3 regions of the Streptomyces sp. TS71-3 genome follow, and region 2 is predicted to be linked to each of the others. Evidence: riboswitches for the same ligand, from Rfam matches in the RefSeq annotation. Region 2 holds a riboswitch; each other region holds the start of a gene.
The links. A riboswitch is a leader RNA that binds a small molecule or an ion and turns the genes downstream of it on or off. The one in region 2 is predicted to bind cobalamin.
Positions count from the first base shown of each region.

Region 1: it holds a riboswitch for cobalamin, as region 2 does, so the genes downstream of both, Sm713_RS27600 (CbtB domain-containing protein) here and Sm713_RS33060 (ABC transporter substrate-binding protein) in region 2, are expected to answer to the same signal.
Region 3: it holds a riboswitch for cobalamin, as region 2 does, so the genes downstream of both, metE (5-methyltetrahydropteroyltriglutamate--homocysteine S-methyltransferase) here and Sm713_RS33060 (ABC transporter substrate-binding protein) in region 2, are expected to answer to the same signal.

Region 1 covers NZ_BNEL01000003.1:751,576-755,732, reverse strand. The annotation lists gene Sm713_RS27610 (HhH-GPD-type base excision DNA repair protein) at 254-820, opposite strand; gene Sm713_RS27605 (class I SAM-dependent methyltransferase) at 993-1,799, opposite strand; cobalamin riboswitch at 2,164-2,298, shown strand; gene Sm713_RS27600 (CbtB domain-containing protein) at 2,335-2,568, shown strand; gene Sm713_RS27595 (CbtA family protein) at 2,640-3,380, shown strand; gene Sm713_RS27590 (antibiotic biosynthesis monooxygenase) at 3,991-4,157, shown strand, end outside.
Region 2 covers NZ_BNEL01000003.1:2,104,687-2,108,843, reverse strand. The annotation lists gene Sm713_RS33070 (ABC transporter ATP-binding protein) at 1-27, opposite strand, end outside; gene Sm713_RS33065 (iron ABC transporter permease) at 24-1,103, opposite strand; gene Sm713_RS33060 (ABC transporter substrate-binding protein) at 1,100-2,065, opposite strand; cobalamin riboswitch at 2,163-2,388, opposite strand; gene Sm713_RS33055 (anchored repeat-type ABC transporter permease subunit) at 2,606-4,157, opposite strand, start outside.
Region 3 covers NZ_BNEL01000003.1:2,405,958-2,410,114, forward strand. The annotation lists gene metE (5-methyltetrahydropteroyltriglutamate--homocysteine S-methyltransferase) at 1-1,956, opposite strand, end outside; cobalamin riboswitch at 2,132-2,319, opposite strand; cobalamin riboswitch at 2,540-2,613, shown strand; gene Sm713_RS34350 (CbtB-domain containing protein) at 2,672-2,887, shown strand; gene Sm713_RS34355 (CbtA family protein) at 2,921-3,787, shown strand; gene Sm713_RS34360 ((2Fe-2S)-binding protein) at 3,784-4,157, shown strand, end outside.

The sequences.
Region 1 (4,157 bases), 1.4 Mb from region 2:
CCCGGCGCGAGCGGAACTTCCCGGCGTACGCGGACGGGCCCGGCGTACGTGGACGGGCCCGGCTGTACCCGGGAGGGCCCGGCGCACCGGAGTGGTCCGGCGCACGCGGAAGCGTGGCGCACCGCAGTGGCGCGGCGTGCCGGAGTGGCGTGGCGTGCCGGAGTGGCGCGGCGCACCGGAGTGGCGCGGCGCACCGGAGTGGCGCGGCGCACCGGAGTGGCGTGGCGCGCGCGGAACGGCCGGATGTGCGCCGTCACTTCCGCTTCAGCTCCCGCTTGTGCTCGCGCACCTTCGTCAGGGACTCCTCGCCGGTGATGTCGGCGGCGGACAGGTGCGCGCCCTCCTCGCCGTACGCGCCGGCCGCCTCCCTCCAGCCCTCGGGGCGGACGCCGAGCTGCTTGCCCAGCATGGCCAGGAGGATCTGGGACTTCTGCCGCCCGAAGCCGGGCAGGTCGACCAGCCGCCGCAGCACCTCCGCACCGCTCGCCGCGCCCTCCCAGACCCCCTCGGTCCGGCCGTCGTACCGCTCCACGAGGTACTGGCAGAGCCGCTGGACGCGGGTCGCCATGGACCCCGGGTAGCGGTGCACGGCGGGGGTGGCGGCGAGCAGCGCGGCGAAGTCGTCGGGGTCGTGCGCGGCGATGGCGAACGCGTCGAGGTCGTCCGTGCCGAGCCGCTGCGCGATGGTGTACGGCCCCGTGAACGCCCACTCCATCGGGATCTGCTGGTCGAGCAGCATCCCGACCAGCACGGCCAGCGGGCTGCGGCTCAGCAGGGCGTCCGCCTCGGGCCGCTGGGCGAGGTGAAGGGTGGCGTCCATGCGTCGATGATCACCCGCACCGCGGCCCCGTCTCCCGCACGCCGCGGTGCGCCACGCCCGGCGGGGACCCGAAGCGGGGGCGCCGGTGCGCCGTTCGGGTGCACGGGGCGGGTGATGCGCTGTTCGGGTGCGTCGTCGCCGGGGTGTGCTGTTCGGGGGTACGGCCGCCGCGTCACGCTGCCGGTTTGCGGGCCTCGATGAGGTAGCGGGCGGAGTGCGCGACGAAGGGGCCCTCGGTGCGGATCCGCGCGTCCAGCTCGCGCAGCCGGTCGCGGTGGCCCTCGACGGTGAAGCCCGGCACCATCCAGATCACCTTCCGCAGGAAGTAGACGACGGCGCCGATGTCGAAGAACTCGATCCGCAGCCGGGCGTTCCTCAGGCCGACCACCTCCAGCCCGGCCGCCTCGGCTCCGCCGCGGGCGACGTCCGGGTGCCGGCCCCGCCGCTGCTCGTCCGTGAGCGGCCCGAGGAAGTACTCGACGAGCTCGAAGACGCTTTCCGGGCCCACGTGCTGGGAGAGGTAGGTGCCGCCGGGGCGGAGCACCCGGGCGATCTCCGGCCAGTGGACGGCCACCGGGTGACGGCTGGTCACCAGGTCGAAGGCGCCGTCCGCGAAGGGCAGCGGCGGCTCGCCGTCGTCCGCGACGACCACCACGCCGCGCGGGCGCAGCAGGGCCGTCGCCTTGGCGAGGTTCGGCGGCCAGGACTCCGTCGCGGCCATCAGCGGCGGCAGCCGCGGCACTCCGGCGAGCACCTCGCCGCCGCCGGTCTCCAGGTCCAGTGCGGACGGCACGCGTGCCAGCCGCTCGCCGATCTGCCGCTGGTAGCCCCACTCGGGGCGCTCCTCGGTCGCCCGGCCGTCCAGCCAGGAGAAGTCCCACCCGTCGACGGAGACGGCACCGGCCTCGGCGACCAGGTCGTCGAAGGAGCGGGTGGCGGCAGGGCGGGCGGGGCCGGTCGGCACGGGACGGTCGGTCATGCGGGTGAGCGTGGCAGGGGTGGTCGGGGGGCACCACCGGTTTTCCGGCGGGCGGGCGCTCGGGCGGGTACGGGGCGCCGCTTCGAGGGAACGGCGGTGGCCCGCAGTGCCGCCGCCGCGGCCCTCGCCGACTCCCGGCCCGCGGGCGTCAGCGGGTGCCCGGCCTCGAAGCGGGCGCCGGCCAGGGCCGTGCCGGCGGCGGATGAGACAAGGGTCACGCGGACCGTCATACGGGGCTCCGTGCTCTTCTCGCGCCGGTACCCGGCCGCCGGGCGGGGCCCAAGTCGCCCCTGGCACGGGCGGGTTGGGTGGCCGGACCCGGCGGCGGTGGGCCGTTCGAGCCGCACAAGGGGGTGTTGGCCTGCGGGCGGCCGGGCGGTACGGTTCCGATGATATTCACGCGACACGGCGGAACCCGGTGGGAGACCGGGGCGGTCGCGCCACTGTATGTCCGGCATCCACCGGACGAGCCAGACCCGCCGTGCCGACCGAGCTCCACCTATCGGGACGCGAGTTCCCCGCAGGAGGTCCCATCATGGCGCAGTCCATCGCATCGCCGGCCACGGAATCGGCCACCACCCAGCCTCTTCCCGTTCCCAAGCTCTCCGTGCGGGCCGTGCTCCCCTGGGCGGTCTTCTTCGGCGTGCTGATGCTCGTCCTGCTGTACTTCGTCGGCGCCGAGCAGGGCGCCACCTCCGTGTTCTCGGGCACCGACGTGCACGAGTGGGTGCACGACGGCCGTCACCTGCTCGGCTTCCCCTGCCACTGACGGGCCGGGGCACCGTGTCCGACGAGCGGGCGGCCGAGCGGTCAGTCGACTCCTCCGCTGTCCGGAATCTTCTGGTGCGTGGCATGCTCGCGGGTCTCGCCGCGGGCGTGCTCGCCTTGGTCGTCGCATACCTGCTGGGCGAGCCGCGGGTCGACTCCGCCATCGCCTTCGAGGATGCGCACTCCCACGAGCACGAGATGGCGGTCGTCAGCCGGTCGCTCCAGTCGACGGCGGGCCTGGCGACGGGCGTGCTGGTGTACGGGGTCGCCTTCGGCGGCATCGTCGCGCTGGCGTTCTGCTTCGCGCTGGGCCGCGCCGGCCGCTTCGGGCCGCGGGCCACGGCGATGCTGGTGTCGCTGGCCGGTCTGGTCGCCGTCTACTTCGTGCCGTTCCTGAAGTACCCCGCCAACCCGCCCTCCGTGGGCGACCCCGGCACCATCGGCAAGCGGACCGCGCTGTACTTCCTGATGATGCTGCTCGCGGTGCTGCTCGCCGTGGCCGCGGTGATCGCCGGGCGGCGGCTCGCGCCCCGGCTCGGCACCTGGTACGCCACCGTGGCCGCCGGTGCGGGCTTCGTCGTCGCGGTCGGGCTGGCGTACGCGTTCCTGCCCGCCGTCAACGAGGTGCCGAAGGACTTCCCGGCGAGCCTGCTGTGGCAGTTCAGGCTCTCGGCCCTGGCGATCCAGCTCGTGCTGTGGACGGCGTTCGGGCTGATCTTCGGCGAGCTGTCGGAACGGGTGTTGCGGGGCGCGGGGCGCCGGGTGGGTGGCCGGGGCGGCCACGATTCGGCGGTCGGAGCGGAACCGTCCTGACGGGGCTGTTCCGGTTGCCTCCGGACCGCCGGTCGGTGGGGGCTGCTCGCGCCGTTCCCGCGCCGTTCCCCGCGCCCCTTTGGGGGCGCTGGAGCGCGCTCAAGAGGGGAGCCACGACGAGACCGTCAGGTCGTCACCGTCCCGAGGGGGCTGTTTCGGTCGTGTCCGGACCACCGGCCGGTGGTGGTTGCTCGCGCCGTTCCCCGCGCCCCTTTCGGGGCGCCTTTGCGGCCGTGGGCCGGCGGGATTAGGGGCGCGGGGATGGGGGCACCTCCCACGTCCTCAAGGCAGTGGGGGAGCGACCAGCCACGACGAAACCGTTGGATCGCCGCCGTCCCGAGGGGGCAGTCTCCGTCGTGCCCGGACCACCGGCGGGTGGTTGGTCGCTCGCGCAGCTCCCCGCGCCCCTTCGGGGCCCAGGTGGGCGCTGGTGCGCCCAAGAGGAGAGCCACGACGGGGCTGTCAGATCACCGGGGTCCGCAGATGCCGTCCCGGCCTTCTCCGGGCCCTGGGACCGGGTCGGCCGCGCCCAGGCGGGTACCCACTGGACAGGAGGCCTCCGAGGGGAGTGGGAACCGCGATGGAACACGGCCGTGGTGCGGTGCCGGACATGAGCCGTCCCGAGGCCGGGGTCACCCTGCTCAGCGAGTGGGCCGCACCGCCGGGCAGGCAGGAAGTCGTGGCCGACGCGGTGGCCGGTACCTGGGCGGGGCGCTGGCCCGGGGGACTGCTCTCCCGGTCGTGCCTGACCGGCGCGGACGGGCCGTGGGTCGCCCA
Region 2 (4,157 bases):
CAGTTCCATGGGGGACTTCGCCGTCACCGCGCTCTCCCGTCGGCACGCCCCCGATGCCACAGCAACCAGGCGAAGAACGGCGCTCCGAGTCCGGCGGTGATGACGCCGACGGGAATCTCCTGGTCCGGGAGGACCGAGCGCGCCACGACGTCGCTGGCCACCAGCAGGGATGCGCCCAGCAGCGCCGACACGGGCAGCAGGAGCGCGTGGCGCGGGCCGCAGACGAGGCGCACCATGTGGGGTACGACCAGGCCGAGGAAACCGATGACACCGGTGTCGGCCACCAGGCACGCGGTCACCAGTGCGGCGGTGACGACGAGGGTCCAGCGGGTGCGCTCGACGTGCACGCCGACGGAACGGGCGGCCGTCTCGCCGAAGGCGAAGGCGTCCAGATCGCGGGCGGACGAGGTCGTGATCACCGTGCCGGCCACGGCCACCGCGATCAGGAAGACGGCGGTGTGCCACCGCACCCCGGCCACCGAGCCCAGCGTCCACTCCATGACACCGCGCGCCGCGTCGCGGTCGCCGAGAACGAGCACGACGAACGACGTGTACGCCCCGCACATCTGCCCCACCGCGATTCCGGCGAGCACGGTGCGGGCAGCGGGCAGCGACCAGGTACGGGCTCCCGCCAGCGCCAGGACGACGACAACGGCGAGCAGAGCGCCGGCGAAGGCAGCCGCCGAGACGGCTCCGGCGGCCGCGGCTCCAGAGGCCCCGACGCCGAGGACGATCACGGTCACCGCCCCTGCGGCGGCTCCGTCGGAGATCCCGAGCAGATACGGATCGGCCAGGTCGTTGCCCGTCAGCGTCTGCAACACGGCACCGCAGACCGCGAGTCCGGCACCCGTGGCGGCCGCCCCCAGGACCCGCGGCAGTCGCAACTGCCAGACGATCTGGTCGTCCAGCAGCGTCACCCGCGGGTTGCCCAGACCGAGACGGCGAGCGACGACATCGATCACGGTGCCCGGTGGCTCGTGCTGCGAGCCCACGGCGAGGCCGAGGAGCATGGCGGCAAGCAGCACCCCGACGCCGAGGGCCAGGACCGCCGCCGTCCGGCCGGGGCCGGCCGCCCGTGCCGCGGGGCGCGGCACGCCGGTCATGAACCGAGGTGCAGCTTGGCCAGCCCGGCGGACACCCGGGAGGCACCGTCCGCGAGGAGAACCCCGGGAGTCGACTCCGAGAACGGCACCACCACGAACGCCCTGTGTCGGACCGCGGTGAGCCTGCTCAGGACCGGATCGTGCTCCAGGTAGTGGATCTTGGATTGGGCCGTGTCCCAACTGGCATCCGCGAGCACGATGGCATCCGGATCGGCAGCGGCGACCTTCTCCCAGCTCACGCTCTGCCAGCCGCCCGGCAGATGCCCGAAGACGTTGCGGGCTCCCACGGCGCCGAGGATGAGTTGCGGCCCGCCGTGTCCGGCACCGACGAACGGGGTCTTGGTGTCCGAGTCGTACCACAGCACGTCCAGGCCCTTGCCCGCGCCCGTCCTGGCGAGCTCGGCCAGCTCCTGCTTCTGCTGCTTCTGAATGGCGGTGGCCCGCGGCGTCACGCCGAAGACCTCGGCCACGTCGCCCAGCTCGCCCCACACCGACTGCCAGGACACCGGCGGCACCTGCTTGTCGTCGCCGCATCCGAACGGGGAGAGGTACGAGGGGATGCCCTCGCCGTGGAGTTCGTCACGCGTGCCGGCGACCTTGTCCGTGAACGCGCTGGAGTAGGAGGCGTACAGGAAGTCGGGACGGGCCGCGAGGAGCTTCTCCTTCGTCGGGTATTCCTTGGAGAGCACCGGGACGGAGTCGTAGGCCGCCTTCCACTTCGCCGGGATGGAGTCGTCGAGATACGCCGTTCCCGCCATGCGGGACTGCAGGCCGAGCGACAACGCCACCTCCGTGGCTCCCTCGTTGAGCGTGACCAGCCGCTTGGGAGGCGCCTGGACCGTTGCCGCGGTCCCGCAACTGCTCACGCTCACCGGCGCCTGCTTCGCGCTGTCCGCCGCACCGCCGGACGCGGGAGCGCCGGTGCAGGCCCCGAGAGCGCAGACGGACAGCAAGGTCGCCACCACGCGACCGGCACGCGCGGAACCTCTGGTGGATATGGAGCGAATGGATCGACACGAACGCAGCGGGCCTCTCGGCACGTCTCCTCCAAAACCCTCGTGGAACACGTAGCGCCGTGGCCGGTCTCCTGGCTTCCGCATCGACGCGTCTCAGCCGGCCTTCCCGAGCAACGCCCTTCCGGATGCTCAGTGGCCCCGACCGCTTGCGAAGCCGGTCGGCGAGGGCCGCGACACTCCACGGCAACAGTGGCGAGGGCCGCACCGGACTCGGACCGGTTTCCCGTGCACCACGGCCCCGGCAACGTACCAAGTTCTCGAACTCCTGGCTGCGACGCACTTCACTGGGGGTGCCCTGCGGGGATCGGCAGGTACGTGGAACGCCGTCCGAACGTGTCCGCCAGACGGCCGAAGGCGACCACGCAACAGGTGTCGGCCGGCAGGCCCACCGGATGTGGCCGCGCCGGGTGCGGCGCGCCCAGCGCTTCGCGTTGACAGGGCACAGGCAAGGTCAGCGGGTCAGGTGGACCGTGAGAGCAGGTCGGCCTACCGGACGGAGGCGTACCGATTGGCGGCCTCGGCGACTTTCCGGTTGTAATCCGCCCCCGAGTCGTAGGCGTTGATCGCGGCGATCCAGTTGCCGGCGACCGCCAGGTCCCCGCCGGTCCGGCACAGGTAGACGCCGGCGGCGAGGGCGGCGTCGTCGATGTTGTTCACGTCCCTCCTGCCATCGCCGTTGCCGTCCTTGGCCTGCGTGGTCCAGGTCGCCGGAATGAACTGCATCGGGCCGACCGCGTGGTCCCATGTCCTGTCCCCGTCGAGAGTGCCGTCGTCGGTGTCCGGCACCCTGGCGACGTGATGGCCGTTGAGAGGGACGCCGATGATGGTCGGGGTGGCCTCGCCGGCGTGGCCGATGCCGGCGCCGTTCATGGTGCCGTGCCGGGATTCGACCTCGCCGATGCCGGCCAGGGTGTTCCACCCCAGGTGGCATGAGGAGTCCGTCGCGGCGACCGCGAGGGACGCCCCGGCGTAGGCGGTCAGGGCTCGTTCGGGGATGCCGGCGGCCTCAGCGGTCCGGGTGACCCAGGCCGGATCAGGCAGTTCGGCGATCGGGGTGCCCGAAGAAGAAGGGAGCGTACCGGCCGGCGAGGGGGCCGGGGACGGCGTGCGAGGCGGCGCCGTGCGGGGCGATCCGCCAGAGGTCGCCTGGGCGCTGGGATCGAGCACGGCGGCGACGAGCGCGCCCGTTCCGAGGACCGCGAGAGCGGCGCCCACGGCGGGCAGCATCCACCGGCGGCGGGGGGCGGCGCCGGAGTCGGCGGCCGACCTGCGGGCTGCCGGCTCCATGTCGCTGCCGGACGGGCGCGGCGGGGGGCTCGGGGACGGGTCCTGGAGGCGTTTGGGGGGGCCGCCTTCCCCGGCCACGGGGGGTGCGGCAGTGCCGGCGGCTTCGGGTGGTTCTCCGGTCGCCGTCCGAGGGCGGGGGGCGGACGTGCGCAGGCCGGCGCGGGCGCGGCGGCGCCATGCCTTGGCGATCAGGCCCTGGCGGGGGGCGAGGAACCAGGCCAGGAGGAAGTCGGCTGTCAGGACCAGGACGATCGTGCCTCCGGTGGGCAGGTCCCAGCCCCAGGAGACGTAGAGGCCTACCAGGGCGCCCAGGGCGCCGGCGGCCGGGGAGAGGACCATCATGACGCCGAGCCTGTCGGTGAGCATCCGGGCGGTGGCCGCGGGCGTGACCAGCAGGGCCAGGACGAGGATGTTGCCGATGGTCTGGACGCTGATGACGACCGCGAGGGTGACCAGGACGTAGAGGACGAGGTCGAGCCGGAACACGGGAATCCCCATGGCGCGGGCGGATTCGCGGTCCAGGGAGATGGTGACCAGCTCTTTGTGCAGGGCGAACAGCACCGCCAGGATGACGAGGGAGGTGACGGCGTCGATGTACAGGTCGGATGTGGGGATACCGGTGATGGAGCCGAACAGGAACTGTTCGAGGCTGCCGGCGTATCCCGGGGCCTGGGAGATGATGACGACGCCGAGGGCGAAGGCGGCCACGAAGAAGACGCCGATGACGGAGCTCTCGTTGAGGCGCCGGTTC
Region 3 (4,157 bases), 300 kb from region 2:
CTGCGTGCCCGGCCGGCTCTGGCCGGTGGTGAGCCGGAACGCCTCCGTGGCCCAGGCCAGGTAAGCGGCGCGGCCCGCGATCCGCAGCGGGAGGGTCTCCCGGAGTGCGGGTTCGTCGACCTGGATGACGGGGGTTCCCGCCGCCTGAAGGTCGTTCACCTCGTCGCGCAGGGCCAGGGCGACCTGCCGGGCGGTGTCCCCGAGGGGCCGGTCGTCGCGGACGAAGGACCAGGCCAGCATGGTGACGGGGCCGGTGAGCATGCCCTTGACGGGCCGGTCCGTCAACGACTGGGCGTAGGCCGTCCAGCGCACGGTCATCGGCCCGGGGCGGGAGATGTCGCCGGCCAGGATCGGCGGGCGCACGTAGCGGGTGCCGTAGGACTGGACCCAGCCGTGTTGCGTGGCGAGGTAGCCGGTGAGCTGCTCGGCGAAGTACTGGACCATGTCGTTGCGCTCGGGCTCGCCGTGCACCAGGACGTCCAGTCCGGTCTTCTCCTGGAAGGAGACGACTTCCTGGATCTCGGCCTTGATGCGCTCCTCGTAGGCCGCACCGTCGATCAGGCCCGCCCGCAGGTCGGCGCGGGCGCCGCGCAGCTGTGTGGTCTGGGGGAAGGAGCCGATGGTCGTGGTCGGCAGCAGGGGCAGGCCGAGGCGGGCACGCTGGGCGGCCGCCCGCTCGGTGTACGGCTGGGAGCGGCGGGTGTCGGCCTCGGTCACCGCCGCGGCGCGGGCGCGGACGGCCGGGTCCCGGGTGATGCGGGATGTGGCCCGGGAAGCGAGGTGGGCGCGGTTCGCGCTGAGTTCGGCGGTGATCGCGCCGGTGCCGTGGGCCAGGCCCTTGGCGAGGGTGACGATCTCCGCGGTCTTCTGCCGGGCGAAGGCCAGCCAGCGCAGGATCCCCGGCTCGATGTCCCGTTCCGCCGCCGTGTCCAGCGGGACGTGCAGCAGCGAGCACGAGGCCGCCACGTCGACGCGGTCGGCGAGGCCGAGCAGGGTGCCGAGGGTGGCGAGTGACGCCGTCAGGTCGTTGGCCCAGATGTTGCGGCCGTTGACGACACCGGCCACCAGGCGCTTGCCGGGCAGGCCCCCGACGGCGGCCAGGGCCTCCAGGTTGGCCGCGGCGGCCTCGGTGAAGTCGAGCGCGAGCCCGTCCACGGGCGCCTTGGCCAGTATGGGCAGGGCCTCGCCGAGACGGTCGAAGTAGGAGGCCACCAGCAGCCTCGGCCGGTCGGTGAGGTCCCCGAGGTACCGGTAGGCGCGCTCGGCGGCGCTCAGCTGGGCCGGGGTGCGGTCCTGGACGAGCGCGGGCTCGTCCAGCTGCACCCACTCGGCACCGGCGGCCCGCAGGTCGGAGATGATCTCGGCATACACCGGAAGCAGCCGGTCGAGGAGGGTGAGCGGGTCGAAGCCCGCGGCCACGCCCGGGGCGGGCTTGGCGAGGAGCAGGTAGGTGACGGGGCCGACCAGGACGGGCCGGGCGGCCAGGCCGAGGGCGAGGGCTTCCCCCAGCTCGGCGGCCTGCTTGCCGGAGTCGGCCGTGAACACCGTGTCGGGGCCCAGCTCGGGGACCAGGTAGTGGTAGTTGGTGTCGAACCACTTGGTCATCTCCAGTGGCGCGACGTCCTGGGTTCCGCGGGCCATCGCGAAGTACCCGTCGAGAGGGTCGGCGGCGACGGCGTCCCGATGGCGGTCGGGAATCGCGCCGACCATGATCGTGGTGTCCAGCACATGGTCGTAGTAGGAGAAGTCACCCGTGGGAACCTCGTCGACATCCGCACCGGCCAGATCCCGCCAGTTGTCGCGGCGGAGTTCGGCGGCGGTGGAGCGAAGGGCATCGGCACTGACGCGGCCCTTCCAGTACCCCTCGATGGCCTTCTTCAGTTCCCGGTTCTGTCCCTGGCGGGGGTAGCCGTACACGGTGGCCCGTGCTGCCGCGGCTGCGGGCTTGCTGGTCACGGAAATCTCCTTCGCGAGATGTCTCCTGAGGATCCCGGCGACGGGATACGGAGGCGAAGGGATGTCAGACCGGACGAGTGACGCGCGCTGTCGGCGCGGTGCGCTGCCTGGTATGTACGCCGACCCGCCCACGAGGTCACCGGGATGTCCGCGTACGAGGCCGCACGCGGGCAGGTGGCAGGTCTTCGGACTCGCGGGCACGTCCTCACGGGGAGGACACCTACTGGCCGTCGCTTCCCGGGCCCGTTGCTCCGGGCCCAGTGCGTATGACGGCGGTCGTTCCCGCTCACCGCTGCGGGGCAGTCCCGGATTCCCACCGGGTTCCCTCTTGCGACGCCTCTGCCTGGCGGGCAGTGCGAACCAGCTGCACCCGCCACCCTAGACGGCGAGTGCCCTCCAGGGCAGCACGGCTCACCACACACGGGACATGAAAAGAGACACAGACGCGCCCGCGGACGGACGTGGAACGGGTCGGGAGCCGATCACGGTCCGCTCGCCGCTCCTTCGGGCGGCAGGTCCGCACAGGGGCCTGATTGACGGCTGGAGGGGCGGGCCGTACGCTCCGCGTGAAGTGATGGCTTGAGGAAGCTGGTGGAATTCCAGCACGGTCGCGCCACTGTGAGCCCGCCGCCGGAAGGTGGTCGGCAAGTCAGACACTGGGCCCTCACTCCGCCCGCACGCACCAGGGACGCACGATCCCAGAGGAGGGCTCACCTTGAGCAGCGTTTCCCCATCCCGTCCGGCGTCCTTGCCGGTGGTCCTGCCGGTCTCGAAGTCCGCCTTCTGGCTCGTCGGCACCGCGTTGATCGCGCTGGCGGTCTACTACTTCATCGGTGTCGACCAGGGCGCTGTCTCGGTGTTCGGCAACGACATGCACGTCCACGAGTTCGTCCACGACGCCCGCCATTTCCTGGGCTTCCCCTGCCACTGACCCCGCCGGCACCCGGACTACGGACAACTCGACATGGAAAAGAAGCTCATCCTGCGCGGCATACTCGTCGGCGCGGTCGCCGGTGTGCTCGCGTTCGTCTTCGCGCGGATCTTCGCCGAGCCGCAGATCGACAGGGCCATCGACTACGAGAGCGGTCGTGACGCCGCCCAGGCCGCCCTGGGCAAGGCCGCCGGTGTGCCCCCGGATGCCGCGGGCCCGGACCTGTTCAGCCGCACCATCCAGGCCAACGTCGGCATCGGTGTCGGCATGATCTTCTTCGGTATGGCCATGGGGGCGCTGTTCGCCGTGGCCTACACCGTGTGCCTGGGCCGTACCGGCCGTCTGCGGGCCCGCTCGCTGTCCCTGCTGGTCGCCGGCGGCGGGTTCCTCGGGTTGTACCTGGTGCCGTTCTTGAAGTACCCGGCCAACCCGCCCGCCATCGGCCACGAGGAGACCATCCAGCAGCGCAGCGGCCTGTATTTGATCATGGTCGTGTGCTCCGTCGCCTTCCTCGTCGGCGCCGTCTGGCTCGGCAGGCGGCTCCAGGCCCGTTTCGGCAACTGGAACGCCACGCTCCTTGCTGTCGCCGCGTTCGTCGTCGCGATCGGGATCGTGATGCTGATCCTGCCCCCGCTCGGCCATCTCGCGTACAACAAGGAGGCTTTCGGCAACCAGGCCACCGAGACCCCGCTGCCGCTGACCGATGCCAAGGGCACCATCGTCTACCCGGGCTTCCCCGCCGACGTGCTGTTCGCCTTCCGCTTCTACTCGGTCGGCGCCCAGCTCATCCTCTGGACGGTCATCGGCCTGGCCTTCGCTCCCCTGGCCGAGCGCCTGCTCCAGCCCGCGCGCCGAGACGCCGGCTCCCCCTCGCAGGAACCGGATCCCATCCCGGCATGAACAGCCCCACGGCGGTGAGCGCGCTGATCGAGGACGTCGCCGAACTCGGTCCGTTCTTCGCCGTCCAGGTCCATCCGCCCGGCACGGAGCCGTCCGGGCCCTGGCAGCAGATGTCCCGCCCCCTGCTCGAAGAACGTGTGTCAGGCGTACAGGAGTGGCTGGCCACAGCCGGTGGCCAGCCGCCCGGCGCGGTCGAGAGGCGGGTCGCGGCCTCCGTCTGCCACCAGGGGCTGGCCGCCCGGTTGGTCTCTCCCGCGCTGGCCGCCGCGGTGCTGCACGGCCTGGTCCTCGCTCCCGGCCTCGCGGATTCCCGGTGGCAGTTGGTGATCGGCGGCCCCGTTCCCCTGTCGTTGCCCGAAGGCGCCTTCGC